2 linked regions of the Prochlorococcus marinus XMU1419 genome follow. Each later gene encodes a partner of the first gene's protein in a complex. Links are inferred from orthologs where the notes say so. Each region holds a gene or a part of one and is shown in the gene's direction. Other genes may lie near its edges. The genes, in order: accB and accD.

Region 1 (16,068 bases):
AGCCATCATCAACTGAGGTATTGGAATGGGACCATCCTAGAGTGCCAAGTGTTGCAAAAGGTAATGTTGGGGTCTCTGTGTACAGACCTAAATCTTCAAAAGTTTGATTATAAAAAGTATCTTTTTGATCAGGAATTCTAATTTCTAATGGAACGTGACGTTCTTCGTTTGTTTCAGGATCTATATATCCAATAGCTTCACCAATAGGATCACCTGTTTGCAATACAAAAAATTCTTCTGCTCTGTTAATAGGTAAATCTTTGTAGAAGTTTTTTGAAGCTAAATCTACAAATGCTCCCGCTGTAAGTGGAGCGTTGAATCCATCCACAATAGCTTGCATATCTCCTTTGGAGGTCTTTATATTGACTTTTGCTCTGCCCAGTAATCTTGGTAAATTATCAAACTCCTTGGGAATAGCGTAGGGAAATTCATTTGGCAGAAAATATTCTTCTAATCCACCTATTTTATCTAAAGCATTTCTGCGGGTCGCTATAAATGAGTATTTATCCTTTGATTTTGAATATTCTTGAAGACTATCAAAATTTTCTTTTAGTTCTAAAAATGTTTGTTCAGCAATTTTCTTATTATCGTTTGGTAATTCTTGAATAATCCGGCTTTGGTATTTTTTTAGTAAAGATTGACATTTTGTAACAGTTTTCGTAAGGGCGGGCCATCTTCCTCCTCTTACAAGGTCACTAGTTTCTTCCAATTTGTGTTGAATTTCTTGTAACTCAACTTGCTTGATAGGTAGTGCGTTCCTGAGGATTGCACTAGGGTCTTTTACTGCATTTCCAGTGGGCAAATCAGCCAGTACTTCAATCGGTTTAAAGAGAAAAACCTCAAAAATTATGATTAATAGAATTAATAAAAGTTTGTTCTGATTTGATAAGAATTTTTGCATAGCACTCTTGCAGGTTTATGATCCATGAGGATTTAATACAGGAATGATTTCCAGTAACGATTTTCGCACAGGTACCACCATCGAATTAGATGGACAAGTTTGGCGTGTTGTAGAATTTCTACATGTCAAGCCTGGTAAGGGTTCTGCTTTCGTGCGAACAAAATTAAAATCAGTTCAAAGCGGCAACGTGGTTGAAAAAACTTTTCGAGCCGGAGAATCTGTACAACAGGCTATCCTTGAGAAGTCTAACCTGCAACATACTTATGTGGAGTCTGAAGATTATGTTTTTATGGATATGACAAGTTTTGAAGAGACAAGACTTTCCTCTGAACAAATAGGTAAAGGCGCTAAGTATTTGAAAGAGGGAATGGAGGTTAATGTAATTTTCCACAATGGTAGAGTTTTAGAGGTAGAACTTCCAATATCTATCACTTTGAAAGTAACAGAGACTGATCCTGGAGTTAAAGGTGATACTGCTAGTGGGGGTACGAAACCAGCTATCCTAGAAACAGGTGCTCAAGTTATGGTTCCTTTATTTATTTCAGTAGGTGAAATGATTAAAGTTGACACTCGTAATGATAGTTATCTTGGACGTGAAAATTAATGGCTATGAAATTAGATCATGAAGACTTAAATCGCCTAATAGAGAAAATCTCTACAAGCGATATTCAAGAATTCTCGCTTGAGGGAGAAGATTTTAAGCTAGAAATAAAAAGAAATTTATTTGATCAAAACCAAGTTACTAATAATTTAGTTTCTAATACTTCGTTTGATAAGCAAAAAATTGTTAATCAAAAATCCATCAATGATAATGCTTCAATAGTTAGCGAACCTGAAGTACAACAGGTAGCCCCTCCTGGGCGTTCAGGCCTCACTGAAATCACTTCGCCTATGGTAGGAACGTTTTATAGGGCTGCAGCGCCCGGAGAGGATCCATTCGTCGAAGTAGGAAATAAAGTTAATGTCGGTCAAACTATATGTATTTTGGAAGCTATGAAGTTAATGAATGAAATTGAATCTGAATTTAATGCTGAAATAGTTGAGATTCTCGTTGAGAATGGAACGCCAGTTGAATTTGGCCAAGTTTTAATGCGTGTTAAGCAGTTTTGAATTTTTAGTCATTTCTGCAGCAGCTTTTATAGCTTCAATCATGCTTTGAGATTGAGCTATTCCTTTGCCAGCAATATCAAAACCCGTTCCATGATCAGGAGATGTTCTTATAAAAGGTAAACCTATTGTGGTATTTACTGAGTAATTAAAAGCTATAATTTTCATTGGTATTAAACCTTGATCATGATACATGGCAAGAATGCCATCATGTTTTTCGGAATCTTTATTTGTCCAAGCTTTGGCGGAAGAATTCCAGCAACTATCTGGAGATAAAGGTCCTAACAATTCAATATTTTTATTCCTCTCATTCCAAGCTATCAATGCATCAGTGAGCCAATCTTGTTCTTCATTACCCAAAACCCCCTCTTCGCCAGCATGAGGGTTTAATCCGGCAACTTTTAAAATAGGTTTATCATTATAGGTACAACAAAAATCTTTAAAAAGATCTAATTTTGAATGGATTAATTTTGTTGTTAATTTTTTTGGAACCTCACAAAGAGCTATATGGGTTGTAGCTAGTAAAGTATTGAATCTCCATCCTGTAATTGGTGATTTTGCTGTAAATAACATTCCAACATTTTTAACTCCACACATTTTTGCTAATACTTCAGTTTGACCAGAGAAGAAATGACCTGCAATGGACCATGATTTCTTGCAAATTGGTCCAGTTACAAGTGCTGAATTAGGATTTTGTTGTACAATTTCAATTGCTTTTTTTAAGTAATAGAAACTTGAATTACCATAACTTGATTTATCGTTTTCGTCAGATGAAGAAATTTCGAGATCATGAATTTTTAAATTTTCAGGATTTGCGAGGTTTTTTAATCCTAATGTTCTTAGGTGTTTATATGTATTTTGTAGATTCTTTTTTGAACCAACTAAAATAAAGTCGGTATTTTCGGGAATCTCATTAGAACCAAGAGCCTTTAAGATTATTTCAGGCCCAATTCCAGACTCATCTCCGACGCTTAAAACTATTTTTAATTTATTATTAGTATTCTGAAAGTCCATAAAAAGTTTTTTTATTTTTAACTATTCAAATAGCAATTCTTTAAACCTATTTTATAGTTTTTATAAATTAGTTTATATCCAAGTGTTTCACATAAAAGTTTATTAGAAACTCTTCTATTTTCCATCCAAAAAGATTTAGCGATAGGTGATAATTCCTCTTTTGCATCCTCAAATATTATTGGCTTTGGCATTTTTAAACCTAATAAATCGTAGCAATATTGAATAACTTCAACTTGAGAGCAGGGTTCATCATCTGCAATATTAATAATCTGGTAAAACTTTAAAGAATTCTTATTTTTTAATAAATAGATAATTGCATTTGCAATATCGGCTACATGAATCCTTGAAAATACCTGATTTTTTTTTGAGATAACGCGTATTTTTTTATTTTTTATTGCTTCAAAGGTGGATCTTCCAGGGCCATAGATACCCGGTAGCCTAAAAATTTGTACGGGTAAACCTGATTCAATCCATTCTTTTTCACAATTTAACCTCTTATGACTCCTTTTTTGAAAAGGGTTAGGTTGATCAATTTCAGAAACCCATTCACCTTTTGTGTTCCCATATACTCCTGTGGTAGATAAATACCCAACCCATTCAAGTGATAAACTTTTGAGCTTATGTCTAAGACTTTCTAAAACTGGATCTTTACCATTGTTGTCCGGAGGTATGCAACTAAGAATATGTGTAACTCCATCAAAAATTTTTTTATTAGGGATCATACCGTTTTCACTGTTAAAAACGAAACTATTTGGATCATTTTTTTCAGATCTCGAACTTGTTAAGGCTGTACAACCTAATTGCCTTATTTTTTTTGCAAAGAAACTACCGCTAAACCCACACCCTAAGATTAAAAATTTATTTTTATTATTTAGTGAGCTTGCGGGATTTTTCATGTGACGCTAGGATAGTACATATGTATTATATAATGATGAAAACAGTTGTTAGGCCTGATTTAAAATCAAAAACTTTCTGCATTAACAAAAGTTATTTGCGTCCGATAGAAAAAGAAGCCAGTTTTGTTAGTTATAGATTCTACCAAAAATTTTTTGTCATTCTCATTTCATTTTCGACAATTTTAATATTCCCAGAATCGCCAAGAGATTTGGAAAAGTTATGTGAGAGCTATAACTCTAAAAATATTTGTAATGTTTGGTAGTCAAGCTGCTTTATATGTTGAATCTTTTTTTTTGTAATTTATATTATTTGTATTAAAATTAGGATTTGCCCATTGCAGTAATCTTATTGCTAATCTTAGATCACCTTCCAACCAAGCTCTAATAGCCATTGCTCTGCGAGGATCATAAAATTTTTGTCTTCTATACCAATACAAAGCATTTTCATCTGATTTATCCCCGTTACATGAGAGACATGCAGGCACACAGTTTTCTGTTGTGCTTAAGCCGCCTTGGCTTCGTGGTAATACGTGATCAATAGATTCTGATGGCTTTCCGCAATATATACAACTTTTTCCTGTAAATCTATGAATAGACTTTCGCCATTGTCTCAATCTGAACTTAGGACATAAATCCTCTAGAAACACCGCATCATTAGTATGCATTCAGATTTTTTAATTAAATAAATAATGGCTTGAATATATCAAAAGTCAATATTTATTTATTATGTTTTAGGCTGAATTTGAGTGCAAAACTATAATTTAGTGTTGATAGATACAAAATAAAGTGTGTTGAAAAATCTATTTAATCGTTCTAACTTAATATTTTTTAATAGCTATATCTTTCAAGGGTTTCTTCTGAAAATTCTTCATTAGATTCTTTTTCTTTTCTTTTTTTTTCTTTTTGTAACTCTCTTTGTAGTTTCCTATCAGGATGTAAATTATCTAAGTATTCAATACAGTAACTAAATTTTTCTCGTTCTCTAATAACTGTTTCAGTGATTTGCGATGCTGCTTGCCTAGGTGAGACTTTAAAAATTCCTCCTCTTTGTTTTTTGATATAGGTATAAGCAGCTTCCCAGCTACTTCTATGGTCATTTCCGCTGTCTCGCATGCTGCAAAAAATTTCAGCTCCAAATGAGCCTGCATGAACTTTTGATGTTGTAAAAGCTAAAGGTGTAAATATACCTAAAGTTATAAATATCAGTTTTTTCTGCTTTAATCTTTGCATTAAACTTTTTTCTTCTATTTAAAAATATCTTTTATTAACAATATGTCTATAGAAATTTAAGATTTTATTATTCCAAATAAGTTTAAACACTTCACTACAAGAGGAAGAATTAAAAGCACAGTAATTAACCTTACTGCGTGCAGAGTTGCGACTGCAGCACCAACTCCATATTCTGAACCTACAAGACTCATCCCGCTTATACCTCCAGGTGCGGCCCCAAGAATAGTTGTAATCACATCTATATTAAGTAATCTGCTTGTCCATAATCCAATTGCTAACCCCGTAATAACTAAAGTAAAGGTTATCAATATCGCAGGCCTCCACAAGCTTTGAAGATCAATTAAAGAGTCTTTAGTTAACGATGTTCCAATTACTGTCCCGATGCCAATCTCTAATATTGTTCTTGTTCCAGTAGGCCACTCTGCAATATCCACTTTGCCACTGATGCTCAGTAAACTTGCGCCTAATAAAGCTCCTGCAAGTGGAGCTGCAGGAATACCCGTTTTGAGGGCTAAAGTTCCAAAGATTCCACCAGCAATTAGATAATAGATTAGATTAATGTTTGGCATAAAATTTAAAGGAGTTCGGAATAATATTAGAAAAAATTTTTTTTTCTTGGGTTGATAGTCGAATTATATTTCTCCAACCCTCCCATAATGACCCCTTTTATTGGCATAATATTATAAAAGGGTGAATTTTATGTCTTCACAGATTTCATACAGAGCTAATAAAAGCCGTATAAAGAAAAAACTATCTTTTTTCGAGGGGGGCCATCAGCTAGAAAAATTAGAGTTTGCTCTTGCAATTGCTCAAACTAAGGGGGATGAAAAAAAATCAATTTCTCTAAGAAAAAAAATTGTCGAATTAGGTGGAAATGTTGAGGAGCCAGGAACTTAACTTATTTTGATTCAAGACAATTAGTTGCCAACATTAATGCATCGCCTGCTTGTTGTGTTGTTATCTTGCCAAGCTCAAGAAGAACATAGCTGATAGCAGAAATGACAGTAATTATATCTCTATCGTTTACATAGCCCAAGTGACCAACTCTAAATATTTTTCCTTTCAAATGATCTTGACCACCAGCAAGTAAAATATCAAACTTACTTTTTATTAACTTTCTGAATTCTTCAGCATCCATTTCTCCAGTTTTTATCGCAGTAATTGAAGGACTTAAATAATTCTCATCAGCAAATAATTTGAGATTTAAAGCTTTCATGGCTGTGCTCATTGCCAATTTGTGCCTATTATGTCTGAGAAAAATGTTTTCTAAGCCCTCATCTCGCATCATTTTTAAAGCTTCATCTAAAGCAAAAAATAAATTAACTGCTGGAGTATATGGGTTGCTATTACTTAGAAGACTTTTTTTGTATGATTTTAAATCTAAATAAAATTTAGGTAAATTAGATTCTTCTGTAGCTGCCCATGCTTTTTCGCTCATTGATATAAAACTTAGGCCTGGGGGAATCATATATCCTTTTTGTGATCCTGAAGCAACGATATCTAGTTGCCACTCATCTATTGGTACATTGCAGGCCCCAAGACTTGTGACGCAGTCAACAATAGATAATGCTTTTTTGTGTTCTTTAATATATGAGCTAATAGTTTTTAGATCATTAATTACACCTGTTGAGGTTTCAGAGTGGGTTAATATGACGGCTTTTATTTCTTTTTGTTTATCCTCTTCTAATATTTTTTTGAATTCATCTGGATTAAGGGCAGTACCCCATTCCGAATTAATTTTTATTACCTCTAATCCAAATGTTTTAGCTACTTTTACCCATCTTTCACCAAATTTTCCATTTTCTCCACAAATTACTTTGTCACCTTTACTTAAAGTATTAATTATTCCAGCTTCCATAGCGGCAGTTCCGCTTCCAGTAATTGTGAGAATATCATTTTGAGTTTGATGAAGCCATTGTAAATTTTTAGTGGTAATTTCTACCAACTCTTGAAATTCCTTACTTCGATGGCCAATAGGATGCTTGCTTAATGCTTGTAAAACTTTTTCTGGAACTGGTGTGGGCCCAGGAATCATCAATGATAATTTTTGTTGTATGGCCACTTTTTATTAAATAGGTCATTCTTAGATTAGTTCTCATTATATATTTTTCAATTACTTGATTTGAAAAAAGGATTTTCTTTACCTCTATGGGTTGCCGGGTCTGCAAAGGCAGCATTAAAAAAACTTGTAGGGTCTTCTTTTGAAAATTATGAATTAATAAAAATTCCTAATGAAGAAAAAAGAATCAAAATAGAAATTCATTCTGTTGGTCTGTTCAAAGATGACTCGCATGCGTTAGGAATTTCATTTGCAAAGTCTGGTTTAGATCTTGACATTACACAGAATTTAGAAATATGGACAATAGCTTCTTTAGAAAAAATTTCTTTGAATAATCCTGTTCAAACAAATCCAATAAACATTATTCCAGGATCTGGTGTTGGTATCAAAGAAAATACTTCAGAAATATGTATTTCTGATTTTGCTAAAGAACTTTTATATGAAAATTTATTGGAAATTATTCCCGCGGGTTTTTATTTAAATTTAGAAATAATTTTTCCAAAAGGGGAGTTTCTAGCTGAAAGAACCAGTAATAAGTCATTTGGTATTGTAGCCGGGTTATCTATTATTGGTACTTCTGCTGAGACTTATTCGAGTGCTTCACCTGATCAATTAGAAGAAGCTAAAACAAAGCTATCAAAATTAATGAAAAATGATTTTAAAGGAAAGGTTGTTTTTGTTATTGGTGAAAATGGCTTAAATTTAGCAAAAACTTGTAATGTTAATTTGCCAATTATAAAGGTTGGTAATTGGATAGGGCCATTAATAGTTGATGCTGCAATAAAAAATGTAAAAACTGTAATCCTTTTTGGTTATCATGGGAAATTAATAAAATTAGCAGGCGGCATTTTTCATACACATAATCATTTAGCTGATGGAAGAATTGAAATTCTTGTTTATTTAGCTGTTCAAGAAAAAGTACCACCTGAAATCGTAGTTAAATTATCTTATTTAAATACTCTTGAAGATGCCTTATTACTTCTTGAAAGATTTGATAAATCTACAGCTGAAAAATTATTCAAACACTTATCAAATACGATTGAGAAGCGTTCTTTTGCATATGTTAATAGGTATGTTAAAACTGATATGGAAATTGCAGCAATTATTTTTGATAGAAAAAGGGAAATAAGGTGGACTGGAACTATAGGTAGTGATTATATTTCTTATTTTCAATCCAATAAATTTTAAATTGATTCTGCTTTTGTAAAAAAATTGAGCTAACTTTTATACATGAGTCAAAAATCATTAAAAAAAGAACGAGAGCCTTCAATATTAATTTTAGATTTCGGATCTCAATATTCTGAATTGATTGCTAGAAGGATTCGAGAAATTAATGTTTTTTCACTTGTTGTTAGTAACTATATTTCAATTGAGGATATTCAAGATATTAATCCTAAGGGCATAATTTTGAGTGGAGGTCCTAATTCTGTATATGCTCAAAATGCTCCTAAATGTGATAAAAAAATTTTTGATTTAGGAATTCCTATTCTTGGCATTTGCTATGGAATGCAACTAATAGTCAAAGAACTTGGAGGATCTGTAACTTCAGCCACTAAAAAAGCTGAGTACGGTAAAGCACCAATAAATATTGATCTAGAATGTGACCTTCTTTCTAACGTAGTAGATAAATCTATAATGTGGATGAGTCATGGGGATTCAATTAATTGTTTGCCTGACGGATTTAATAAAATTGCTCATACGGAGAATACAGTCCATGCAGCAATTTCACATGATAATAAGAAATTATTTGGGGTACAATTCCATCCTGAAGTGGTTCATTCAGAGTTTGGAATGACAGTAATTAAAAATTTTGTTCATAATATTTCTTGTTGTGCAGCTGATTGGACAACCGAAACTTTTTTAGAGGAGACGATTCCTAGGATAAGAGAACAAGTTGGCAATAAGAAAGTTCTGCTTGCCTTGTCAGGAGGAGTTGATTCTTCAACCCTTGCCTTCTTGCTTAATAAAGCAATTGGAAATCAGTTAACATGCATGTTTATAGACCAAGGTTTCATGAGAAAAGGTGAACCTGAGTTTTTAATGAATTTTTTTGATAAAAAATTTCATATAAAAGTTGAATACATTAATGCTAGGGAAAGGTTTATTGCAAAATTAAAAGGGATTACTGATCCGGAACAAAAAAGGAAAATTATTGGTGGAGAATTTATAAGAGTTTTTGAAGAAGAAAGTAACAAGCTGGGACCTTTTCAGTACTTAGCGCAAGGTACTCTTTATCCTGATGTAATTGAAAGTGCTGGTACTAATGTTGACCCTAATACAGGGGAGAGAATAGCCGTAAAAATAAAGAGTCATCATAATGTTGGCGGATTACCAAAAGATTTACAGTTTAAATTAGTTGAGCCATTAAGAAAACTTTTTAAAGATGAAGTTCGAAAATTAGGAGCTGCTTTAGGTTTGCCGGATGAAATCATAAAAAGGCATCCATTTCCAGGCCCAGGTTTAGCAATAAGAATTTTGGGAGAAGTGACTAATGAAAAACTTGATTGTCTAAGAGATGCAGACTGGATAGTGAGAGACGAAATTAAAAAAGCAGGTCTATATGATGATATTTGGCAAGCTTTCGCAGTATTGTTACCAGTTAAAACTGTTGGTGTTATGGGTGATAAAAGAACTTATGCCTGGCCAATAGTTTTACGTTGTGTATCTAGTGAAGACGGAATGACAGCAGACTGGTCAAAAATTCCTTTGGAGATTTTGGAAAGAATTTCAAATAGAATCGTAAATGAAGTAGTTTTAGTTAATAGAGTCGTTTACGATATTACAAGTAAACCCCCTGGAACTATTGAGTGGGAGTAATTTAAGAAATGTTCTAAAAAATTAAAGTCTTTTAATTTTTTGAACAAATTTTTTAATGACAATAAAAATGCAATGAGCCAGATTATTAAATTAAGTCGTTCTACTGTTGAGAAATACCTTAGTTGTCCAAGATGTTGTGTACTTGATAAAAAATATCAAATAAAACCTCCATCATTACCATTTACTCTAAATATAGCTGTAGATAATTTATGTAAAAATGAATTTGATTACTACAGAAGCATTCAGAAACCACATCCATTGTTTATTGAACATGGTATTGATGCTGTTCCTTTTAAACACGAAGATTTAGAACGTTGGAGAAGTAATTTTCAAGGGATTAGATATAAGTCAATTGAACATAATTATGATTTTGGTGGAGCTGTCGATGATATTTGGCAGAAAAAGAATGGTGATCTTATCATTATTGATGTAAAAGCAACTTCTAGAAATAATTTTGATTGGTCTGAAACTTTTAATAAATACGAATATGCAAAAGCTTATAAGAGGCAATTGGAAATGTATCAGTGGTTATTTAAAAAAAATGGTTTTCAAGTTGCTAAGGAAGCTTATCTTTTGTACTTTAATGGAAAGAAAAATGAAGAGCTATTTAATAATCAATTAAATTTTGATGTGCATTTAATTAGATTAGATTGTTCTACATCATGGGTAGAGAATAAGATTATAGATACTGTAAATTTATTACGGTCAGAAATTTTCCCTAAACCTTCATTAAATTGTGAATACTGTAATTATTTAAAAAAGCGTTGGCAGTTATCAGTAACTTAGTACTCATAAAAAATTATCTGATATTCCTGGAAAATTAGTAAATAAAAGATAACCTTTAATTAGATTATAAAATTTTGGCTTTTGATAAATTCTAAAGAAACTGAAAAAAAGATAACTAATCATCTTCAAAAAGATGTAGTAAAAATATCTGGTAAAACAATTTTTATCAATCCTTTTTTGTATTGGCGGAGGTTTGATGAAAATACAAATAGATGGCTGAGAGAACCTGGTCAAATGTCAGAGGCTCAAATTCAACCTAATAGGAATCGTTTTTATCCGGAAATAGAGTGGGCTGATTTAAGTCATGAGCAAAAGCTCATAAAAGATGGGACTGTAGAGATGTTTTTAAAAACTCTTGAATTGATAAGTACGTTTCACCCTTATCTTAATTCCGGGCATTTATTAGAGGTTGAGAGAAAAATGACGATAATAAAAAAAATACCATTTGAAAAGTGGGTTACAAAATCCTTCGCCAAAAAAGCAAAATTATTAGAAAATGAAAAAAGAAAATTTCAAAGAGAAAGGTTTTTTAGTAGCTGGAAGGAATGGTTCAGTCTTGAAAATACACAACAAGCTATTCTGCCATTAATAGTTACTATATTCATATCATCATTCATTGGCTGGACTCTAGGGATATCTAAAAATAGTTGTAATCCTTATTTTGAACAAAACTTAGATCAAATAAATTAATTTCTCTGCTATGTTTCTCAGTATGGTACTTAATATTTTTTTGAAAAAATAAATTTTTTTATTTAGAATTAAGATGAAATAAACAATTAATCTTAAAAATAAAATTTTTATGAATGAAAATTTTACTTCAAATTATATTAAAAATGATGAGTTCACACTGAATACTGAAGAAAGTGACTATAAACATTTAATTACTGTTCTAAAAGAGATAAGGGAAACCATTTCTTTACTGGAAAAAAAGATATCTAAATAATTTTAAAATTTTTGATAAAAAATAACTCTAATAAAAAAATTATTTCATTAAAAAGGCAACCTTTAGTCTTACTAATTTTTTCTTCTATTTCGTTTTTGTTGATTTTATTAAGGTTAATTTTTTTACAGCTATTAAATCATGAATCTTTTAAAACAATGTCTGATGAAAATAGGATTAGGCTCATTGCTGCTCAACCAATACGGGGAAGAATACTTGATAAAAATGGTTATATTTTAGCCGATAGTAGAGTTAAATATTCTTTAATAATTAAGCCTCAATCTGTAAATCAAAGCAATTGGGAAAAACATAAATTACTAATCTCTGATTTATTAAAAGTTGATAGTAATTTAATACAAAAAAAATTTTTTAATGGTTTAAAAAATCAAAAACTTTCAGTAACTATTCTTGAAGATTTAAATGTGGATCAATTAATAAAATTTAAAGAAAATGAAGATAATCTACTTAGTTTTGAAATAGCTTCGAAATTAATTAGAAATTATCCTTATAAATCAGTTGCTGCACATGTTATTGGGTATACTCAGCCAATCACAGATTCAGAATATAGTTTTTTATCCAAAAAGGGTTATAAATTTAATGATTTAATAGGAAGAACTGGAATTGAATATGTTTACGAAGACTTTATAAGGGGTGAATGGGGTGGAGAAATGATTGAAGTAAATTCTTTAGGGAAATTTCAAAAATCATTGGGTATTAAACCTCCATTACAAGGTAATGATATTGAATTGACAATTGATATGAATTTGCAATTAGTTGCTGAGGAAGCACTTAAAAATAAAAAAGCTGGAGCAATAATTGTGATGGATCCTAGAGATGGTGCAATAAGAGCAATGGCCAGTAAACCGACTTTCGATTTGAATTTTTTTTCAAAGGATTTTAAGCCTCAAAAAGAATATAATGAGCTTTTTGATTCTCCTGATAAACCTCTTTTTAATAGGGCATTAAATGCTTATGATCCAGGAAGTGTTTGGAAAATAGTAACAGCTTTAGCTGGCTTAGAAAGTGGTATATTTCCTAGTAATACTTTGTTAGAGACAAAACCATGTATCACTTATGGGAGTCAATGTTTTCGCGAACACAATGATTTAGGTTTTGGTGTTATAGGTTATGAAGATGCTTTACGAGTTTCAAGTAATACATTCTTTTATCAAGTCGGATATGGTGTAGGAGTCGATAAAATTTACGAGATATCTAGAAAACTTGGTTTTAATTCTTTTTCTGGCATTGAAATTTCTGAACAAGAAAATGTAGGATTCATAGCTAATAGTAAATGGGCTAATGAAGGTAGAGGATGGGGCAAACCAGGTAGAACTCCTTGGGTTCCAGAAGATATTGCAAGTATGTCTATTGGCCAATTTGTTGTCCAAGTTACTCCTATTCAAATTGCTAGAGCATATGCTGCCATAGCAAACGGAGGATATTTAGTTACTCCTCATTTAGCTAAAAATGATGGGGAATATTTTTCAGATAAAAAACGTATTAAATTAGATTTAGATCCAAAAAATATTGAGTTGATAAAACGAGGTCTTAGAAAAGTAGTTGAGTCAGGTACTGGTGTATCAATTAACTATGGGGTTTCAAATTTACCTCCAGTTTCAGGTAAAACTGGAACTGCTGAAGATGGTGAAGGCGGATTAGATCATGCTTGGTTCGTTTGCTTTACTCCCTCTGAAAAGAGTGAGCTGCTAGTGGTTGCTTTTGCTCAAAATACACCTGGTGGAGGCTCTGTACATGCACTTCCAATGGCCAGACAAATTTTAAAAGTTTGGAATGAACAAAAGTGATATTTATTGTAACGATTAAGTGTTTATGTTTTTAATTTTTTCATTTGTAAAAGTCTTTTAATAATATCTTCAACAGTTTTGGTATCTATGGGTTTACTATATGATGACAACATTTGTCTCCCTAATACTTGACTACCTAAATGGACTAATTGTATCCGTAAAGAGGTTAGTAGTTCTAATCCTATACCCCCTGAAAATGTTGCAATTGCAATTGGTTGACCATTAAATAAATTCCTAAAATCATCTCCAGAAATTGAAAGCCATGCGATGAAATTGGAGAGAATTGGAGGTATAGATCCATTATATTCTGGAGCACAAATAACCCACTTTTCTATTGCGAAAAGCTTTTTTTTAATTTCTTCTATTTCAACTGGAATATTGTCTTTGTTATGAATTCGTGGATTAAATAGAGGTATGTCAAGAGTGGTTAGATCTAATATCTCAGAATTTATTTTAAGCTCAATACTTTTTGCAAGAAACTTTTTAGAAAGTTCTAGATTTTTCCCACAACTAGCTGAGATGATTATTAAATCTTTAGATTCAGTCATAAATTAGATAAACAAATTTAATAGTTAGCACCAGTTTTGCGGTGGTGAACTGCTGTTAGACTATCGGATTTAACTATATTACCGTGTAGCACTTCGGCGTAAATCACCCAATGATCTCCACATTCCATTCTCTCTTTTACAGAAGCATCTAACCATGCTAATGACTCAGGAATTATTATCTGTTCGTTAGGAGTCAATTCAATGTTTAATCCTTCAAATCTATTTTCTCCAGGCGCAAAGGGTCTTGTAAATCTTTTCAAAGGTTCTTTAAAATCTTTTTCACTTAGAATATTTAATGCGAATGAATCTCCAATTTGAAGCAAAGATTCTACTGATCTATCTTTTGCTACTGCGATACTTAATCCAGGAGGAGAAAAACTTGCTTGACTAACCCATGATGCAAGCATCGCTCCTTTTATATTGTTTTCATCTTTTCCTTTGGAAGCAGTAAGAACGCAAAGTGAACCAATTACTCTTCCAAGAGCTTGTAGCTTTGGATCTGTTTTGCTTGTTATCATTCCTGTATCAGATTTTCTAGGTTTTTTCTTTGTTTTTTTTATGATTGTTCTTCCAAAGTGAGTTCCTATTTCTTCTAGTTCTTTAATCTTTGGTTTATTAGGGCTAAATTTAATTCTTATAGGATCAAAATTAAACTTAAAACCACCGTCTTTCAATTTTGATTCAAGTAAATCTATTGCTTCACCGCTCCAGCCAAAACTACCAAAAATTCCTACTGGTTTATCTCTATTTCCCTCTGATAACAATGTTCCAAGTGCACTTACTATAGGAGTTGGAGCATGACCCCCTAGTGTGGGAGACCCTATTAAATATCCATCAGCATTTTGAATGGATTTTACAAGTACATCATTAGGGGTAAATTCACAATTAATACTGTCTACCTCAACTGAAGTTCTATTGATCCCTTTAGCTAATGCGTCACCAATGGATGCTGTATTTCCATATGCACTTGCATAAATTAAAACGATTTTAGGATTATTTGTTATGAGATTTTCACCCCATCTGATGTAGTCAATTAGAAAGCTTTTTAAGCTGTATTCAATAGCTGGACCATGTAATGGTGCGATAGTTTTTATATCATACTCTGCAATTTTTTCAGTTATTGTTATCACTTGATTAGACATTGGTGCCATAAGGCAATCATAAAAATGCTTTCTATCAATTTCTGTACATAATCGATTTTTTTCAGACCAATATTTAGATGAAATGTGTGCTGAAAAGATCTTTTCACTTAGAAGGAGTTCTTGATTTCTTTCATATACTATTAGGCCTCCAGGCCAACGGGCTGTTGGTATAGGAATTAAATCTAGTGAAATATGATCTAATTCTAAATGATGTTCTTTTTTGACTACTTTTAATTTGGGTAATTGAATTTCAATAAAGTTTTTTAAGTTAGGATTTCTTTGATTCCAAAGTTCGGTAATAAGTTTAAAACCAGGATTTGAGCAAATAATAGTTAAGTTTTGAAAATGCGTACTAATTTTTTTTATGGTTTCTATGATTTGTGGATTAATATGACCAGTAATTATATTGATTTTATGTAATTTGAATTGACCATAAAAACTAGATATTTCCTCAAAAAATTTATCTAAATATTGTTTTTCAGGAGGATGAATAATAAAAAGTTCCTCATTACTTCTCATTAAAAAAGTATTAAAAGAGGACCCTTGTTCAAGACTAAACTCAAGTTCAAATCTTTCTTTATTTTGATCTAGAAATCTGATGCAAATAATATTTTCGGTAATTTCAAATTTTGATAATTTTTGATTTTTTGAAAGTAAGTTTTTATTAATTTCTGACATTTTAAAATTTATTTTTAGTTTTAATTTGTGGTAGGCATGCTTATGATTGACGTCATATTTATCTTTAATGAAGATTCAACTATCGACCTGCACATGAAATTCTTTTTAAAATCGTTTAATATCAGTAAATTATACCTACAAAGTA
Region 2 (16,128 bases), on another replicon or contig:
GCGCAATGTTGTATAGATTCTCTAAAAAACAAAGAATCCATAAATAAATTAATAGAAATTACAAGTTCGAATGATACTAAAAAGATTTCTTTTAAAAAAGCTATGCAAATGATTTAAAAGATGTAAATATATAAATTAAAACTATGAAAATAAATCCCAAAATTGACGCATTACAATTAATGCTTACTGATTTAAGAACTAGAAATGAGCCAATAAGACATAAAGCGGCATTTAAAGGCTGTCAACCAGAATTTCAAAGTCTTGTATCAAGATTAATAAAGCAGTTAGAGGACGAATTAGTTGCTGAAAAGCTTACAAATCGTGATAATTAAAAATTTAGATTACTTAAATGAAATTAAGTTATCCAATTTTGCTTGTTCTGAAAGTTCATCATATCCTCCAATAAATTTATTATCCAAAAATATTTGAGGGAAAGTATTATGGTTACTTTGAGCCATTATTTTTTGAAAGCTCTCATCATTGTCTATTAAAGTAACTTCATGAGGGATAGATAAAGAATTAAGCAACCTAATTGCTCTTTTAGACCAAGGACAATCCTTTAAAATATATGCTTTTACACGTGATTCATTAGCGATAAAATCATGATTTGAGATATTAATAATTTTCTGTTCAAAAGAAAGTAATAATATATCAGTACCTTTTTTTACAATACATCCCTCCTCAAGATGGCCGCCAAAGACATTGCATCCCTCATCTGCAAAACTCAAATGTAAATGAACATCTCCTTTATTAAAATGTCCGTTTAAAGAAACTATCTCTAGATTTCCTTCAAATTTATTTATCTCTTGATTAACTGGGCATTGAATACAAACTGTTCTAAGATTACCGACCACTCCAGAAACATACCCGTATAAATTATTCGATAAAGAATATTCTTTAATTGAATTTATCAAATCAGATTCTGGAGATAGCTTTAGGCTATGAGGCTGCATTAGATATAAGGAATAATTTTTTAATATAAAACATCATCATTCATAAAGAGAAGTTGAGTTTATAATCTTTAGGATTCAGATTTTAATTAAATTTAAGAATCTATCATCAAAAACCATTTATAGTTTTTTACTAAAAATTTAAGCTTGTTGAGAGTGTAATATATTTTTTATATACAATAACTAATTTTGGTATTAAGAAAAAATCTTAAAAATTTGGCATTGAATATTCCCAATTTATTATCTACATCTCGCCTTTTCCTTGTATTTCCATTAATACTTTTTTTAGAAATTAACAGGCCTTTTTATGTCTTTATATTGATTATTATTGGAGGTTTAACTGATTATTTTGACGGGTTAATTGCAAGGAAATTCAATCTTAAAACCAGATTAGGAGCTATCCTTGATCCCTTAAGCGATAAAGTATTCTATTTAATTCCTTTGACCTTCCTTTGTAAAAATAATTTTATACCCTTTTGGTCTTTGTCATTAATTTTATTTAGAGAATTAATTATCTCTGTCCTAAGGAACTCTACAAAAGACGGTTTACCAGCATCAATTTTAGGAAAATATAAAACATTTTTCTTTTTTATTTCAGTAATTACATTCTTTACACCATTAGAAATTAGCTTATTGAATAATTTGGCTTTAATTTTTTATTGGTTAGGATTCATCCTGACTTTTGTTACTTTATTAGGCTATTTAAGAATTAAAAAGAATATTATCTGAATTTTCATCAAACTCCTCACTCTTTTTATTATTAAAATCATTCACAAAACTATCTTTTAGACCATTAAGTAAATCAAAAGTTGGCGTCCACTCTAAATCACGTTTTATCTTAGAGATATCAGTCTGATAATGATTTAATCTAATTGGAAATCCCTTTCGAGACTTAGGATCTAATTTTTGATAATCAAATGTTCTTAAAGAAATCTCATTTTGGTTTAATCCAAGAACCTTCGCACAGAAATAAATTAAACCCTTGATTGATACTCCTTTTTCACCTGAACAGTTGTAAATATTATTTTTGGAATTTTCAAATTTTATGCATCTAATCATTACATCAGTAAGATCCGAAACATGGCCTAGCTGAGTAATTAAAGATCCGTCACCAGGGATTGGTATAGATTTTTTATTAAATAACCTTTCAAAAAACCAATTTTCAATTTTATTATAATTTCCTGGTCCATAAATATAAGTAGGTCTAAAACTTGTAAAAGGAATTTTTTGTTTTTTTAACCAATTTTCTGTCTCAAACTTTCCTTTGTGCCTACTTTCTGGATCAATTGGATCAACTTCGGATAAGGGTAGTTCACAACTATCTTTATAAACACCTGCAGAGCTGACATATATATATCTCTGGAAAGAGTTATCTAAATTTTCTATAAGAAGTTTGGTTTGTTCTAACTCTCGTCCAGAAATATCAAAAACAACATCATACTTTTCATTTCTTAGCTTGACGATATCTTCTGAATTATTTCTATCACCCTTAATTAAGTTTGTTTTTTTAGGATTACTTTTATTACCTCTCGTAAAAATATCAATATCATAATTCTTACTTAATAACTTTCCAACCAAAGACTTACCAACAAATCTAGTGCCGCCCATTACAAGAATTTTCATATTCAAAAAATATTTAACTGAAGTAGTAATCTTAAATAGAATTACATATTGAATAGTACTACTAATAAGTAATTAATGAAAAGGATGATTCTATGGACCTAATTCCAGCAATTGATTTAATGAATGGTAAGTGTGTGAGGCTTTTTAAAGGTGACTTTAATAAAAGAAAAGACTTCACCAAAGAGCCTCATGAGCAAGCTAAATTTTGGGAAAGCGAAGGGGCAAAATATATTCATATAGTTGATTTAGATGCTGCAAAATCTGGATCCCCAACAAACGATGACTCAATAAAAAAGATTGCAAAAACAGTTAATATACCAATTCAAATAGGTGGGGGGATAAGGTCTCAAGAACGGATAGAGCAATTATTTTCTTATGGTATTGAGAAAGTTATCATGGGAACCTCTGCAATAGAAAATAAAGAGCTAGTTAAAGACTTATCAAATAAATTTCCTGGAAGGATAATTGTTGGGATAGATGCAAAAGATGGAAAAGTTAGTACAAGGGGTTGGCTTGAGCAATCTAATATTTTCGCCACAGATCTAGTAAAGGAGTTTTCTTCATTTAAAATTGCTAGTTTTATTGTTACAGATATAAATACAGATGGGACGTTAGAAGGGACAAATGAAGAATTCATAAAAAGCATACTTGAAATTACAGATATTCCAGTAATAGCCTCAGGAGGTGTTGGTTCAATTTCTGATTTATTATCATTAGTAAAATTTGAAAACTGTGGACTTTTTGGAGTAATTGTAGGTAAAGCTCTTTATGAAAAAAAATTCACGATCAACGAGGCGAATAATGTATTGTCATCAGAGAGATTTAATGACTTTGATTTAAACAGAAATTACTACGCCTAAAAGAGTATAAAAATTGATTTAAGGCTGGTATTTGCAGTAATTGTTAGTTAATTTTGTATAAGAGATAAGAAATCTAGTCTTGGAATTAATTTCAAAAAAACCGATATTGATTATTGCTCCAAGCTTAATAGCAGAATCTTTATCGCTTAAGTTAACATCACTAGACCAAAATTTAGACATTAATTTTAATAATGGAACAGGTGATAAAACTCCTGATTTAGTTATATGGAATGTTCTTAATTTCCAATCAGAAGATCTTATAAGGTTAGAATTATTAAAATTAAAAGAAAGATATGATGAGTCAAAGTTTCTTATAATTCTCTCTGGCGAATTTGTTTATGAAGCAAATACCTTTCCATCGTTAAATGCTGAAGGTTTTCTTTTAAATCCCAGTGCAGAAAAAGTTCTTGAATCTATTGGTACCATTTTAAATGGAGGAAGGGTATTTGATATTGAAAATAATCCCCAAGTTAAGCTTAACAAAAATAAACCTCTCTCCTTTAGTCAAAAAATTCTAACTTCAGGTCTCAAACAAATAGATTCTGAAATTAACTATATATTCAAATATGTCAACTCTGATTCAACACCAGAATTTTATAAATTCATTTTAAAAGGAAGATTAAGAGAACTTATTACTGCAAAATCTTTTCTAATTTTCTTATGGGGTAATTCACTAGAACTTTATACAGAGGCAGTTTATACTGAAAATAAAATTAATCTTGAAAATAAGAACACTGTATTTATTAAAGATAAAAATACTACAGAAATATGGAATTTAATTTTAGATAGACTAAAAGAAAGGTATAGCTCAACTAACTTAGAGGTTGAATTCAATAATTCATCAATAATTCTCTCTGGGATAAAGAAAGAATTCATTTCACGACTAATTTGCAAAATGTTAGATGAGTTAGATAATTTAGTTAAAAATATTAAGGAAAACTATAAGGAGAAAGATTTTAAAGATGATTTAAATTCTCTTATAAAAGAACTTAAGGTTAATACAATTTCAAACATCACAGACAGCTATTTTCGATTAAAAAAAGGAGGCGAATCTATTTCAATAAATGATTTTATTTATAATGAAGTAAGTTGCGAAGAGATAGATAGAGAATCACATGAATCAATTATGTTTATTGAGCCAATTATTAAAAATGAAGCTCTTGACTATGATGGAAAATTACTCCCTCTATATGAAACAGAATCGTTTTTGATCCTTGAAAATATTATTTCAAACTGGACAATAAGGAACTGTAATTTATTAGCTTCTGAAATCTTTAATATTTGTTCTTCTTGGCCTGAATTAAGAACTGTACTTATAAATCCCGAATTACAATCGACAAGAAATTTTGAAAGATTTAGAAATAATATTAATAACTACAATCGCTGGCATGACTACATTTATATGCCTATCTACTTGTATGAGAGTAAAAGAGAATATATTGATATTATCGATAAAAAATTTACCCGTTACTTTAAAAATGAAAATAGGGAGAAAGAATTAGAGAATCTAGAATGGCTACAAAAACAAGTTACATTGTTAGTTGAGATAAGAGATGCCGTAGCACCTCAGTTAGAAGTTGCTGTAAAATATATCGGTAATCTTTTCGTAACTTTCCTTACAAAGGTCGTTGGTAAAGCTATCGGTTTAGTGGGGAAAGGAATCCTTCAAGGATTAGGAAGATCAAGTTCAAAGTAAGTTATTAAACTTTAATGAAAATAATTCAATGGATCCTTATAGCATTAATTTTCTTAAGCCCATTTAAAGCAAATGCCTCTAGAGATACTGATAGTTACGATGGCAACATTTTCCCAATATACGCAGGTAATGGGGCTATAGTTCCTCCCCAGACAACTCTTCAGGAATCATTAAAAAATAAAAGAGTTGCAGTTTTATTTTTTTATCTTGACGACAGCTCGGATAGTAAAGCTATGGCTCCGATAATATCCGGTTTAGATTTGATATGGAGAAATAATATAGATATCATTGCTCTAACTACTGATGAATTACAGGATAAAGAAAAGTCTGATCTTAGAAATGAACCTAATTATTATTGGAACGGATTAATTCCACAAACCATTATTTTAAATAGTGATGGTGAAGTTAAATTTGATAAAAATGGAATGATTAATATCGATGAATTAAACAAAGTTATTGGAGAACTAAAGGGAATTGATATAGAAGAAACGACATTTTCTGTAGAAAGTTTTAATGAATACAACAGTATCATTTCTGAAAAAGAAAAAAAAAATAAAAACAAAAATTAATTAAAAAAAATGATATTAATAAATATCTTCCTAGTTCTTTTAATTTTTTTAATTATTTCAGATTTATATATTAAAAACTCACCCAAATCAAAGTTAAATCTGGTACCTATAAATTACAAAATCAAAAAAAAGGATGGTTTAAACGAATTAATTATTGATTTAAAAATAACTAATAAAAGTAAAACTAAAGAGACTATGGTTTCTAATATAAATTTTGAGTTAGATTGTTTTAAAAGTAAAGGTAACGAATATTGCCAAAATTTTAATTATCAACAAGATATTTACATATATGAAAATAATAAAATTAAGAATTTAAATAATTACTGGCCAACAACAATTATCAAGTCAAATTCAGAATTATTTGTAAGAATCATATATAAATTTAGCAATGATAATTTTAGAAAAAAAATAAAATATCTATGGTTAAAAATATATTGGGAGAACTATGGACATTTTGGTATTTCAAATAATAAGGATTGTTTCTTAATTAATTTAGATGGTCAAAAACAAAGGCCGAAAGAAGTTTTTGAAATTCCAATAAATAATAAATATAAAGCACTTGCTATTAAAACTGATTTACTTGGTTGCTTTGATAACCCAGTAAATACTGTGATTGAATACTGTAAAGGAATTATAGAAGAAAATGATATTTTAACTATCGGTGAGAGTCCGCTAGCGATTATGCAAAATAGATATATTTCCCCTCAAAATTTAAAATATAGTTTATTTTCGAAAGCTTTATGTTATTTTTTTCACCCTACAAGCAGTCTCGCAACAGCTTGCGGGATGCAATTATTAATAAATAGAATCGGAGTCACAAGAATAACCTTTGCACTATTTGTTGGATATCTCTTCAAATTAGTTGGGATTAAAGGTATGTTTTATAGGTTAACTGGTTCAGAATCATCCCTCATTGATGATATAAGCGGTACAGTTACACCTTACGACAAGAGTATAGTTATGGGTCCTCTCAATGCGGATTTATTTTGTAAGGAGGTCTCGAACTATCTAAATATAGATGTTGCAGTTGTCGATGTTAATGATCTTGGAGGTGTGAAAGTTTTAGCAAGTTCAAATAAAAAGGTAAATAAAATACTCAAAAAACACTTATTATCAAATCCAGCTGGCAATGGAGATGAAAAAACCCCTATAGTATTAATAAGAGAAAAAAAGTAAATGAAAAAAGATACCTCTTATTCTTTTCAATCTAAAAAAGGAATGGAAGTAACTTTTGAAGAACTCCATATACGGCACATTAATCTTTTAATAGATATTAAAAATAAGGAATTGAATAATTGGTTTTTAAAGATGGCAATTATCAATACCTTTGATGACTTAAAAATCTTCTTGAATAATCTTAAGAAAAATAAAAATAAATGCATAATTGCTATATATGGAAACGAAATTATTGGTTATTTGAATATTTTTCCTTTAAACAAAAAAGAGACTTGCTTAAAAATATCTAAGCCCAAGTTGATTAAAAGCAAGTGTTCTTTAACCGATAAACAATTAACTTTAGGATTGATAAAAAAATCCATCTCAATAAAAGAAATCAAAACTTCAAGTTGGATAATTAATTCAGATATAAATAATGTTGACCTCATATCGAACGCAAGAGAATTAGGCTTTCAACCTTTAGGAGAGATAATCCTTTGGGATGGTTCTGATCTAAATAAACCTAAAAATCAAAATACCAATGCCTATACATTAATTAATGAATTCCAAAACATTAATAAACAAAATATATTAAAAATAGTTAATTTCATAAGATCAAATCAATCTCCCTTAATAAGAAATATTTTAGATTTTGATCAAGACGACATTCTTAAAAGAAATAATTCTAAGAGTGGTGCCTTAATATATGAAAATTCAGTTTTATGTACAATTTTAAAAGATATTAATTATCAAAATGAAGAAATTTATACTTTAACTATTAGTAGATATTGGGATAAGAGATTCAATTCTATTTTAAAAGAATTTATAAAAAGATTTTTTGAAAAATCACCTGTTTCATATTTAAAAACCTATAAAGAAAATTCTCAATTAAATGTTTTTCTTGAAGAGTGTAATATCAAAGAAAAAAATCAAGAAATAATTCTTATTAGGAACACAATAATTAAGAATGAAGCCAAACAAGTAAATATAATAAATCAATCTTTGGAATCAATCTTTGAAAAATTAAGTCCACAAGGTAATCCATATCCATCTCCTTTTCCATTAAAAACAAAGTGAAATTTTGCAAACCCAAGCCCAAATCAATTTTGAGTTTGGATATAGGTTCCAAAAGAATAGGATTAGCTTATTGTGATCCCCTCTGCATAACATCAAATATACTTCCAGCAGTAAAACGATTTGAAAATAATCAAGAGATTAAAATCATTAGAAATTATATAAATGAATTTAATTTGACTGGTTTTATTGTGGGTATTCCGCTAGATGAGAAAGGTAAAATGACCACTCAAGCTATTGACTGTAAAAATTACGGTCAATTACTTTCAAATGAATTAAAGCTTCCATTTTCTTATGTCAACGAACATAGTTCAACTTGGGAATCTTCAGAAAGATTTGGAATAAAAAAAGATAAATCCGGATTAATTGATAGTTTTTCAGCAAAAATAATACTTGAACAATGGATCGAAGAAGGTCCTGAATTAGAAGAAAAAGCTGGTAAACGTCAGATAAAATATTAGTATTAAAAAGGATAGATAATTTTTAAATGAAAGAAGCCAATTCAAATGATAATTATGATGCACAGACTCTTTTATTAAATGACTCAAATGGAAACGAGCTATTTTGTTATCTTGAACAATTAGTAAGTGTTGAAGGCCAAGAATATGCTTTATTAACGCCAGTTGATACACCAGTAAGTCTTTTTAAGATAAATGAAAAAGATGAACCTGAACTAATTGAGAAAATAGATAAAAATGAACAAATACTAAAAAATGCTGAAGCAGTCCTTCAAGAACATGATTTAAGACTTGTCAGATCAGCAGTTACATTAACAGTATCAGGAGAACTTGAAGAACCAATTTACGATGAATTAGAAGAAGATTACGTCGATGATGATAGTGAGAGTTATGAATTGCTAGTTAACTTTAATCTTTTTGACCAAGAATATGGCTTATATATACCACTAGATCCTTTTTTTATTGTTGGTAAATTAAAAGACAAAGGTGCCTTATTAGTTGAAGATGATGAGTTCGATAAAATTCAACCTTTGATTGAAACTGAGCTTGAAAAAAGTAGTTCTTAAAATAAATGAGATCTATCCTAAATATTAATTGGGATTCAAACTTACCAATATATAATATTTCTCAATCTGAGTTGCAAAAAAAAGGAATTAATTCTTTATTGCTAGACGTGGATGGGACTCTAGTAAATAGAAAATCAAATATGATCCCAAAAGCTGTAAAAAATTGGATCATAGAATCTAAAAAACTTTTCTCCTTATATCTAATAAGTAATAATCCATCAAAAAAAAGAATCGAAAAAATAGCGAAAGAATTAAATTTAAGTTATAAATACAATGCATCAAAACCTAGAAAAAAAGTAACTTTGTCTGCTATCAAAGAAATTGGCAGAGAGCCAAAAAATATAGCCATTATTGGCGACAGAATTTTTACAGATATTATTGTTGGGAATAGATGTGATATAAAAACAATATTAGTTAAGAGATTAAATAGAGATGGCCTGCCTATAAAATTTAATTTAACTTTGACAATAGAAAAATTAATTTCTCATTTTATAAAATGAAAACTTGGGTTATAAAAATTGGTACTAGTATTTTAAGAGGTACAGAGGAAACATCTACAGAAGAAGTTATTGAAAACCTTTCTAGATCCTTTACAAGTTTTCTTTCAAAAGGAAACAAGTTAATTTTAGTAACTAGTGGAGCCGTTGGATTAGGTTGCCAAAAGTTAAATATTAAAACAAGACCAAATGATTTAAGTACCCTTCAAGCTACTGCTGCAGTAGGTCAAGTTAATTTAATGTCCTTATACGATAAAGTATTTAATAAATTAGGTCTTAATATTGCTCAAATTTTAATAACTAAAGCTGATTTTAATTCACGAGAATCCTTTAATAACGCTTCTAAAACTTTAAAAAGATTAATCGATTTGAATGTTATTCCAATAGTAAATGAAAATGATACCGTAGCAAATGAAGAGCTTAAATATGGAGATAATGATACCCTCTCTGCTTTAGTTGCCTTGGCTATAAATGCTAACAAGCTTATTTTATTAACCGATATTGAAAATCTATACTCAAAAGATCCACGTAATAATAAAGATGCGCAACCTATTAAAGAAGTTCATAATAGTGAATTAAAGGAAATTAAAGATAAAAATATTCAAAACTCAAATAATGAATGGGGAACAGGAGGAATTTCTACAAAATTAATTTCTGCAGAAATAGCAACAAAAGGAGGAGTCGAAGTCCAACTAGTTGATGGAACTAATAAAAAAAACTTAATTGAAATATTTAATGATAATAAAATTGGAACTTTATTTTATCCAGTAGAAAAACCTATTGGAAACAAAAAAAGTTGGCTTTCACACGCAATTCAAACAGTAGGGAAAATTACTTTAGATGATGGCGCTTCTTTTGCAATTAAAAAAAAAGGTGCCTCACTTTTAGCGGTTGGTGTTAAGAATGTAGAAGGAAACTTTACGATTAATCAGGCAGTTAAAATCGTAAATACAAATGATAAAGAAGTTGCAAAAGGTTTAGTATCAATAAGTAGCGACAAATTAAGAAGTATCTTAAATAATAAAGAAAATAACAACTCCTCGATAATTGTCGTTCATAGAGATGTTCTTGCTCTCTCTTAGAAAAAATTAAAATTGAAAAATGCTTTTAAGTGATTTAGTTGATCTAATAAAAAAAGGAAATTCAAATTTTATTAGTGCCAATATTTTCGAAGATTTAAACATAGATGATGCTGCCTCATTAGATGCTGCAGTTAAACATCAAATATCTTTTTTAGAGGAAAATAATATCCTTAAAGAAAAATTAGATCAAACTAAAGCCTCAGCAATAATAACTACTAACAACGATGAAATTGTTAGTGCCCTAAAAAAACTCAATATATCTAACATAATCGTTAAAAATCCAAGAATTGCATTTGCAGAAGTATTGGATTATTTATATAAAACTATCAATTTCAAACCAGGAATTCATGCTTCAGCAGTTATAGATAAAACAGCAATAATTGGAGCAGATTGCCATATTGGACCTAATGTCTATATTGGAGAAAATACCGTAATTGGAGACAATAATCATATTCTTCCTGGATCATCAATTTTAGGCAATGTTCAAATAGGAAATAATAATATAATTCATTCTAATTGTGTTATTTACGAAAATACCATTCTAAAAAATAATTGTGTAATTAATTCAAATTCTGTTATTGGATCAGAGGGATTTGGTTTTATTCCTGAAAATGGCAAATGGGTAAAGATGCCGCAAAAAGGTGGTGTAAAAATAATGAGTTTTGTAGAAATTGGAACTAATTGTTGTATTGATAGACCCGCAGTTGGATTTACTTTTATTGATGAGGGAACAAAGTTGGATAATTTAATACAAATAGGTCATGGCGTAAAAATTGGAAAGAATTGTGCATTTGCAGCTCAAGTTGGTATCGCTGGAGGCGCAAATATTGGAGATGGTGTTATTTTGGCAGGGCAAGTAGGAGTCAATAATAGAGTAAAAGTTGGTAATAATGTCATTGCGAGTTCAAAATGCGGAATACATTGTGACATTGAAGATGGCAAGGTAATAAGTGGTTTCCCCGCGATGGAAAATAAATCATGGCTAAGGAGTTCAAGTATTTTTAAAAAATTACCAGAATTAGCAAAAAAACTTAGACAATTAGACAAGCAATAATTTATTGTTCTATTAAACAAAAATTTAAATGAAGAAATATAAGATTGTTTTATTGTCAGGAGACGGAATTGGACCAGAGATTTCAGAAGTTTCAAAAAAAGTTTTAAAAAAGCTTTCAAAAAATCATAATTTCGATATTGAGATTATTGAAAAATTATTTGGAGGGATAGCGTATGAAAAATATGGTACTCCTGCTCCAGATGAGACACTAGATCAATGTAAAAAAAGTGACGCAGTACTTTTAGCATGTGTTGGAGATATTAAATATGATTCTCTTGCAAGAGAATTAAGGCCAGAAAGTGGGTTACTAAAGTTAAGATCTGCCCTAAACCTTTTCGCAAATATCAGGCCTGTCAAAATAAGAAAATCTCTATTAGATGCAAGTACATTAAAAAAAGAAATCGTTGAGCATGTAGATCTTATTGTCGTAAGAGAATTAATAGGAGGAATTTATTTTGGAAAACCAAGAGGCCACATAACAAATACAAAAATCCCAAAAGCTTTCAATACTATGGTTTATGATTCGGCAGAAATAGAGAGGATTACAGAAATAGCAATAAAAATTGCTAACCAAAGAACTAAAAAAATATGTTCAGTTGACAAATCAAACGTTCTTGAGGTTAGTCAATTATGGAGAGATACAGTTTTAAATATCACCTCAAAAGATAAAAAAATATCTCTAAACAATATGTACGTTGATAATGCAGCAATGCAATTAGTTAGAGATCCTGGTCAATTTGATGTAATTTTAACTAGTAATTTATTTGGGGATATTTTAAGCGACTTAGCTGCAATGTTAACTGGTTCCATTGGTATGCTTCCATCTGCTTCTCTAAACAATAATGGGCCAGGAGTTTTTGAACCTGTTCATGGTTCGGCTCCTGATATAGCTGGTAAAAACATAGCCAATCCTATAGCAATGCTTTTATCTGCTTCCATGATGTTAAAAATTGGATTAAATGAAGAAGAAGCTGCAGAAAATTTAGAAACTGCCATTGATAAAGTTTTATCAAAAGGATTTAGAACAGCAGATTTAGCTGATGGGTCTTCTGAAGTTTTATCTTGCAGTGAAATCGGAGATAAAATAATGAATGAAATTTAAAAAAAAATTAATAAATAAAAAAATATTTTTAAGTAAAACATAAAGTTGGCATATGACCTGTCAGAATCATTAGATATTGTTTTTAAAAAATGTCAAAACGTCATCCAGTAGTTGCTGTAACAGGATCTTCAGGAGCAGGAACAAGTACCGTAAAAAGAGCCTTTGAGCATATTTTTGCCAGAGAAGATATTGTTCCCGCAGTTGTAGAAGGTGATAGTTACCACAGATTTGAGAGAATGCCTATGAAAAAAGCTATGGCGGACGCTCTTTCAAAAGGTGAAAATTTCTCTCATTTTGGTCCAGAGGCTAATCTTTTTGACAAGTTAGAAGAACTTTTTAAAATCTATGGTGAAACTGGAGGAGGAAAGAAAAGATATTATCTACATAGTCTTGAAGAAGCAGAAGAGCATAATACAAGACTTGGGACATCCTTGGAACCTGGACAATTTACTCCATGGGAAGATATTCCTGAAGGTACAGACGTACTTTTTTATGAAGGTTTGCATGGCGGGGTAGAAGGTGATGGATACAATGTGGCATCTTATGCTGATTTACTTGTTGGTGTTGTTCCGATAACAAATTTAGAGTGGATTCAAAAAATCCATAGAGATAACGCAGAAAGAGGTTACTCAGCGGAAACCATTGTGGACACTATATTGAGAAGAATGCCTGATTATATAAATCACATTTGCCCACAATTCAGCAAAACCGATATTAATTTCCAAAGAATTCCCACAATTGACACTTCTAATCCTTTCATATGCAGAAATATCCCAACTCCTGATGAGAGCTTTGTGATCATACATTTCAGAAAAGGGGCAAGAGAGAAATGGGGGATTGATTTTCAATACTTGCTTGGAATGATTAACGATTCATTTATGTCAAGTCCAACAAGTATCGTTGTAAATGGAGGGAAAATGGGTTTCGCAATGGAACTAATTCTCACTCCAATAATTCATAAAATGATTGAGGAGAAAAATAAATAATAATTAATTTTAGATTATCAATTCAAATCATTATATTTTTAACTTTGAGAAGTTTTTAATCTAGAGGATCTCAAATTTTTATATATCTTTCTTGATAAAAGTACCTTACTTAGATTTAAATAGAAAAAACAGGAAAAGTTGTGTCATTAATCGACTGGTTTGCCGCAAGGCGTAAAGATCAATTTGTTGGGAAAGTTTCCCAAGATACTGACGAGGGAGATGGTTTATGGGTTAAATGTTCAGAGTGTTCGCAAGTAGCCTATAGAAAAGACCTAATTTCAAATTTCAATGTTTGTAGTAATTGTGGACACCACAATAGGATTAATAGCGATGAAAGGATAAATATAATTGCTGATAAAAATTCATTCAAAGAATTTGATAGTTCACTAAGTCCTACAGATCCTTTGGGTTTTAAAGATAGAAGAGCGTATGCTGATCGAATTAAAGAAAGTCAAGCAGGTACAGGTTTAAGAGATGGAGTCGTAACAGGTATCTGTTCTGTGAATTCAATGCCTTTAGCATTAGCTGTTATGGATTTTAGATTTATGGGAGGATCCATGGGTTCAGTAGTTGGTGAAAAAATTACAAGGATAATTGAGAGAGCAACTTTAGAAAATTACCCAATTCTTATTGTTTGCGCATCAGGAGGAGCAAGGATGCAAGAAGGTATGTTAAGTCTCATGCAAATGGCAAAAATATCTGGAGCACTAAAAAAACATAAAGAGAAAAATCTTCTATATATGCCCTTGTTAACTCATCCAACTACTGGAGGGGTAACAGCCAGCTTTGCGATGTTAGGTGATTTAATTTTGGCGGAACCTAAAGCACTTATTGGATTTGCTGGAAGAAGGGTTATAGAACAAACATTAAGAGAAAAATTACCCGATAATTTTCAAACAGCTGAATATCTACTTGAGCATGGTTTTGTTGATGTAATAGTGAAAAGGAAAGATCTCAAGGATACTCTGACTAAAATTTTAAAAATTCATGGTGTAAAAGAACTTGCAGAATCAAATATATAAAATGAGAATAATTTCTAATTTATTTTATTTTTCTTTAAGCCTTCTACTCTTTATTTTAAACTTTGCTTCCTATTCATATGCCATAGGAAATGTTGATTGGGTTCTCCTTAAAGAGAATGATGATGGGAAAGAATGGCTTGATAAAGGGAGTATTAAGTCGCTGCCAAATGGTGAAATAAGTGTATTAACAAAGTTCTTTAAGAATCCAACTAATTCTGATGAAGATGGAGAGTTATCACTTTATGTAATGAGAATTAATTGCAATGAAAAAAAGTTCAAAGATACATCAATAAATGGAATTCCTCAATTCAATTCAAAATGGCAAACTTCTAATAATGATGAACTTATAGATGTTGTTATTGAAAATAGCTGTTCAGAGTTTATTAATAGATAAGAATGAATATTAAAAATAAAAAATTAAAAATAGCAATCGCTGGACTAGGGTTTGGGAAAAAAGTTCATTTAGAGGCATTAAAAGAATCTGATCACTTAACTCCTGTAGCTATTTATCATTACGAGAAAAAGCAAAAATCGATATTAGAAAAAGAAACGGGCTTAGATTTTTTTCATAATTGGGAAGACTTAGTTAAATCCCCAAAGATTGATGGAATTATTATTGCCACCCCCCCTGAATCAAGATTTAAGTTAGCAAAACAAGCTCTTGAGAATAATAAAAATTTGCTCCTAGAAAAACCCGTTTCAATATCCTCCTCAGAAATTGAAGAGCTTCAGAGAATATCTTTGATTAATAATTTAAGCGTATGTGTTGATTTTGAATATAGAGCAGTACCTCTTTTCCTTCAGACAAAAAAACTTATTGATGAAAATATCTTAGGAGATATATATTTAGTCAAATTAGATTGGTTAATGGGCAGTAGATCCGATCCCAAAAGGTCCTGGAATTGGTATTCATTGGAAGAAAAAGGTGGAGGAGTTATTGGCGCCCTAGGTACTCATGCATTCGATATGTTGAATTGGTTTTTTGGAGAATCAATAAATGTATCTGGTAAGTTAGCTACATCAATCAAAAAAAGACCTTTACCTAATTCATCTGATTTAAATGATGTTACAAGCGAGGATGTTTGTCTCGCTAATATAGAAATATCAAACTATGGCTCCAATCTTATTCCTTGTCAGGTATCCTTATCATCGATTTCAAAAAACGGTAGAGGATTTAGTTTAGAAATATATGGAAGCGAAGGTTCACTTATTCTTAAAAGCGAAAACCAAAAAGATTATGTCCATGGTTTTAATTTGAAATATTCAAACAACGAAAACAAAGTACAAAATCTAACTGCAGATTCAAGCTTTAATTTTGAAAAAACATGGACTGATGGGAGGATTGCTCCAGTTTTGAGAATTCAAAATTTATGGGCTCAGAGTATAATTAATAGAACACCTGTAATCCCAGGCTTATGCGAGGGACTTGCTAGT

The links.
Region 2: the proteins of accB (region 1) and accD are in contact, whole or in part, in a solved structure (PDB 8UXZ), measured with the Escherichia coli proteins. The link is inferred for Prochlorococcus marinus XMU1419 from one-to-one orthologs.

The regions. Positions count from the first base shown.
Region 1 is NZ_JAAORO010000001.1:26,425-42,492, forward strand. Bases 368-3,257 are described here. They hold accB (acetyl-CoA carboxylase biotin carboxyl carrier protein), read left to right. Parts: upstream 368-1,504; coding sequence 1,505-2,011; downstream 2,012-3,257. Other genes in these bases: HA151_RS00125 (peptidylprolyl isomerase), read right to left, coding at 368-901; efp (elongation factor P), read left to right, coding at 945-1,505; pdxA (4-hydroxythreonine-4-phosphate dehydrogenase PdxA), read right to left, coding at 1,988-3,022; HA151_RS00145 (NAD-dependent epimerase/dehydratase family protein), read right to left, coding at 3,040-3,257. Also shown: more of HA151_RS00125, read right to left, coding at 1-367; more of HA151_RS00145, read right to left, coding at 3,258-3,918; HA151_RS00150 (HNH endonuclease), read right to left, coding at 4,182-4,583; HA151_RS00155 (DUF6554 family protein), read right to left, coding at 4,747-5,148; HA151_RS00160 (AbrB family transcriptional regulator), read right to left, coding at 5,205-5,717; HA151_RS00165 (hypothetical protein), read left to right, coding at 5,848-6,045; HA151_RS00170 (pyridoxal-phosphate-dependent aminotransferase family protein), read right to left, coding at 6,047-7,183; cobalt-precorrin-5B (C(1))-methyltransferase CbiD, read left to right, coding at 7,271-8,395; guaA (glutamine-hydrolyzing GMP synthase), read left to right, coding at 8,438-10,024; HA151_RS00185 (PD-(D/E)XK nuclease family protein), read left to right, coding at 10,097-10,810; HA151_RS00190 (hypothetical protein), read left to right, coding at 10,892-11,500; mrdA (penicillin-binding protein 2), read left to right, coding at 11,768-13,555; HA151_RS00200 (NAD(P)H-dependent oxidoreductase), read right to left, coding at 13,579-14,103; HA151_RS00205 (diflavin flavoprotein), read right to left, coding at 14,121-15,923. UniProt on the Escherichia coli protein: This protein is a component of the acetyl coenzyme A carboxylase complex; first, biotin carboxylase catalyzes the carboxylation of the carrier protein and then the transcarboxylase transfers the carboxyl group to form malonyl-CoA.
Region 2 is NZ_JAAORO010000002.1:115,749-131,876, reverse strand. The notes cover bases 12,804-15,753. They hold accD (acetyl-CoA carboxylase, carboxyltransferase subunit beta), read left to right. Parts: upstream 12,804-13,812; coding sequence 13,813-14,694; downstream 14,695-15,753. Other genes in these bases: HA151_RS04195 (Gfo/Idh/MocA family protein), read left to right, coding at 15,091-15,753; HA151_RS04200 (hypothetical protein), read left to right, coding at 14,696-15,088; HA151_RS04210 (phosphoribulokinase), read left to right, coding at 12,804-13,672. Outside these bases: HA151_RS04290 (SDR family oxidoreductase), read left to right, coding at 1-117; HA151_RS04285 (hypothetical protein), read left to right, coding at 144-332; HA151_RS04280 (PCC domain-containing protein), read right to left, coding at 342-953; HA151_RS04275 (CDP-alcohol phosphatidyltransferase family protein), read left to right, coding at 1,140-1,679; HA151_RS04270 (NAD-dependent epimerase/dehydratase family protein), read right to left, coding at 1,653-2,573; hisA (1-(5-phosphoribosyl)-5-[(5-phosphoribosylamino)methylideneamino]imidazole-4-carboxamide isomerase), read left to right, coding at 2,666-3,433; HA151_RS04260 (DUF3685 domain-containing protein), read left to right, coding at 3,513-5,129; HA151_RS04255 (thylakoid membrane photosystem I accumulation factor), read left to right, coding at 5,144-5,698; HA151_RS04250 (hypothetical protein), read left to right, coding at 5,708-6,874; HA151_RS04245 (hypothetical protein), read left to right, coding at 6,875-7,930; Holliday junction resolvase RuvX, read left to right, coding at 7,927-8,388; HA151_RS04235 (DUF3727 domain-containing protein), read left to right, coding at 8,415-8,951; HA151_RS04230 (YqeG family HAD IIIA-type phosphatase), read left to right, coding at 8,957-9,451; proB (glutamate 5-kinase), read left to right, coding at 9,448-10,530; lpxD (UDP-3-O-(3-hydroxymyristoyl)glucosamine N-acyltransferase), read left to right, coding at 10,550-11,584; leuB (3-isopropylmalate dehydrogenase), read left to right, coding at 11,613-12,686; and 2 more genes.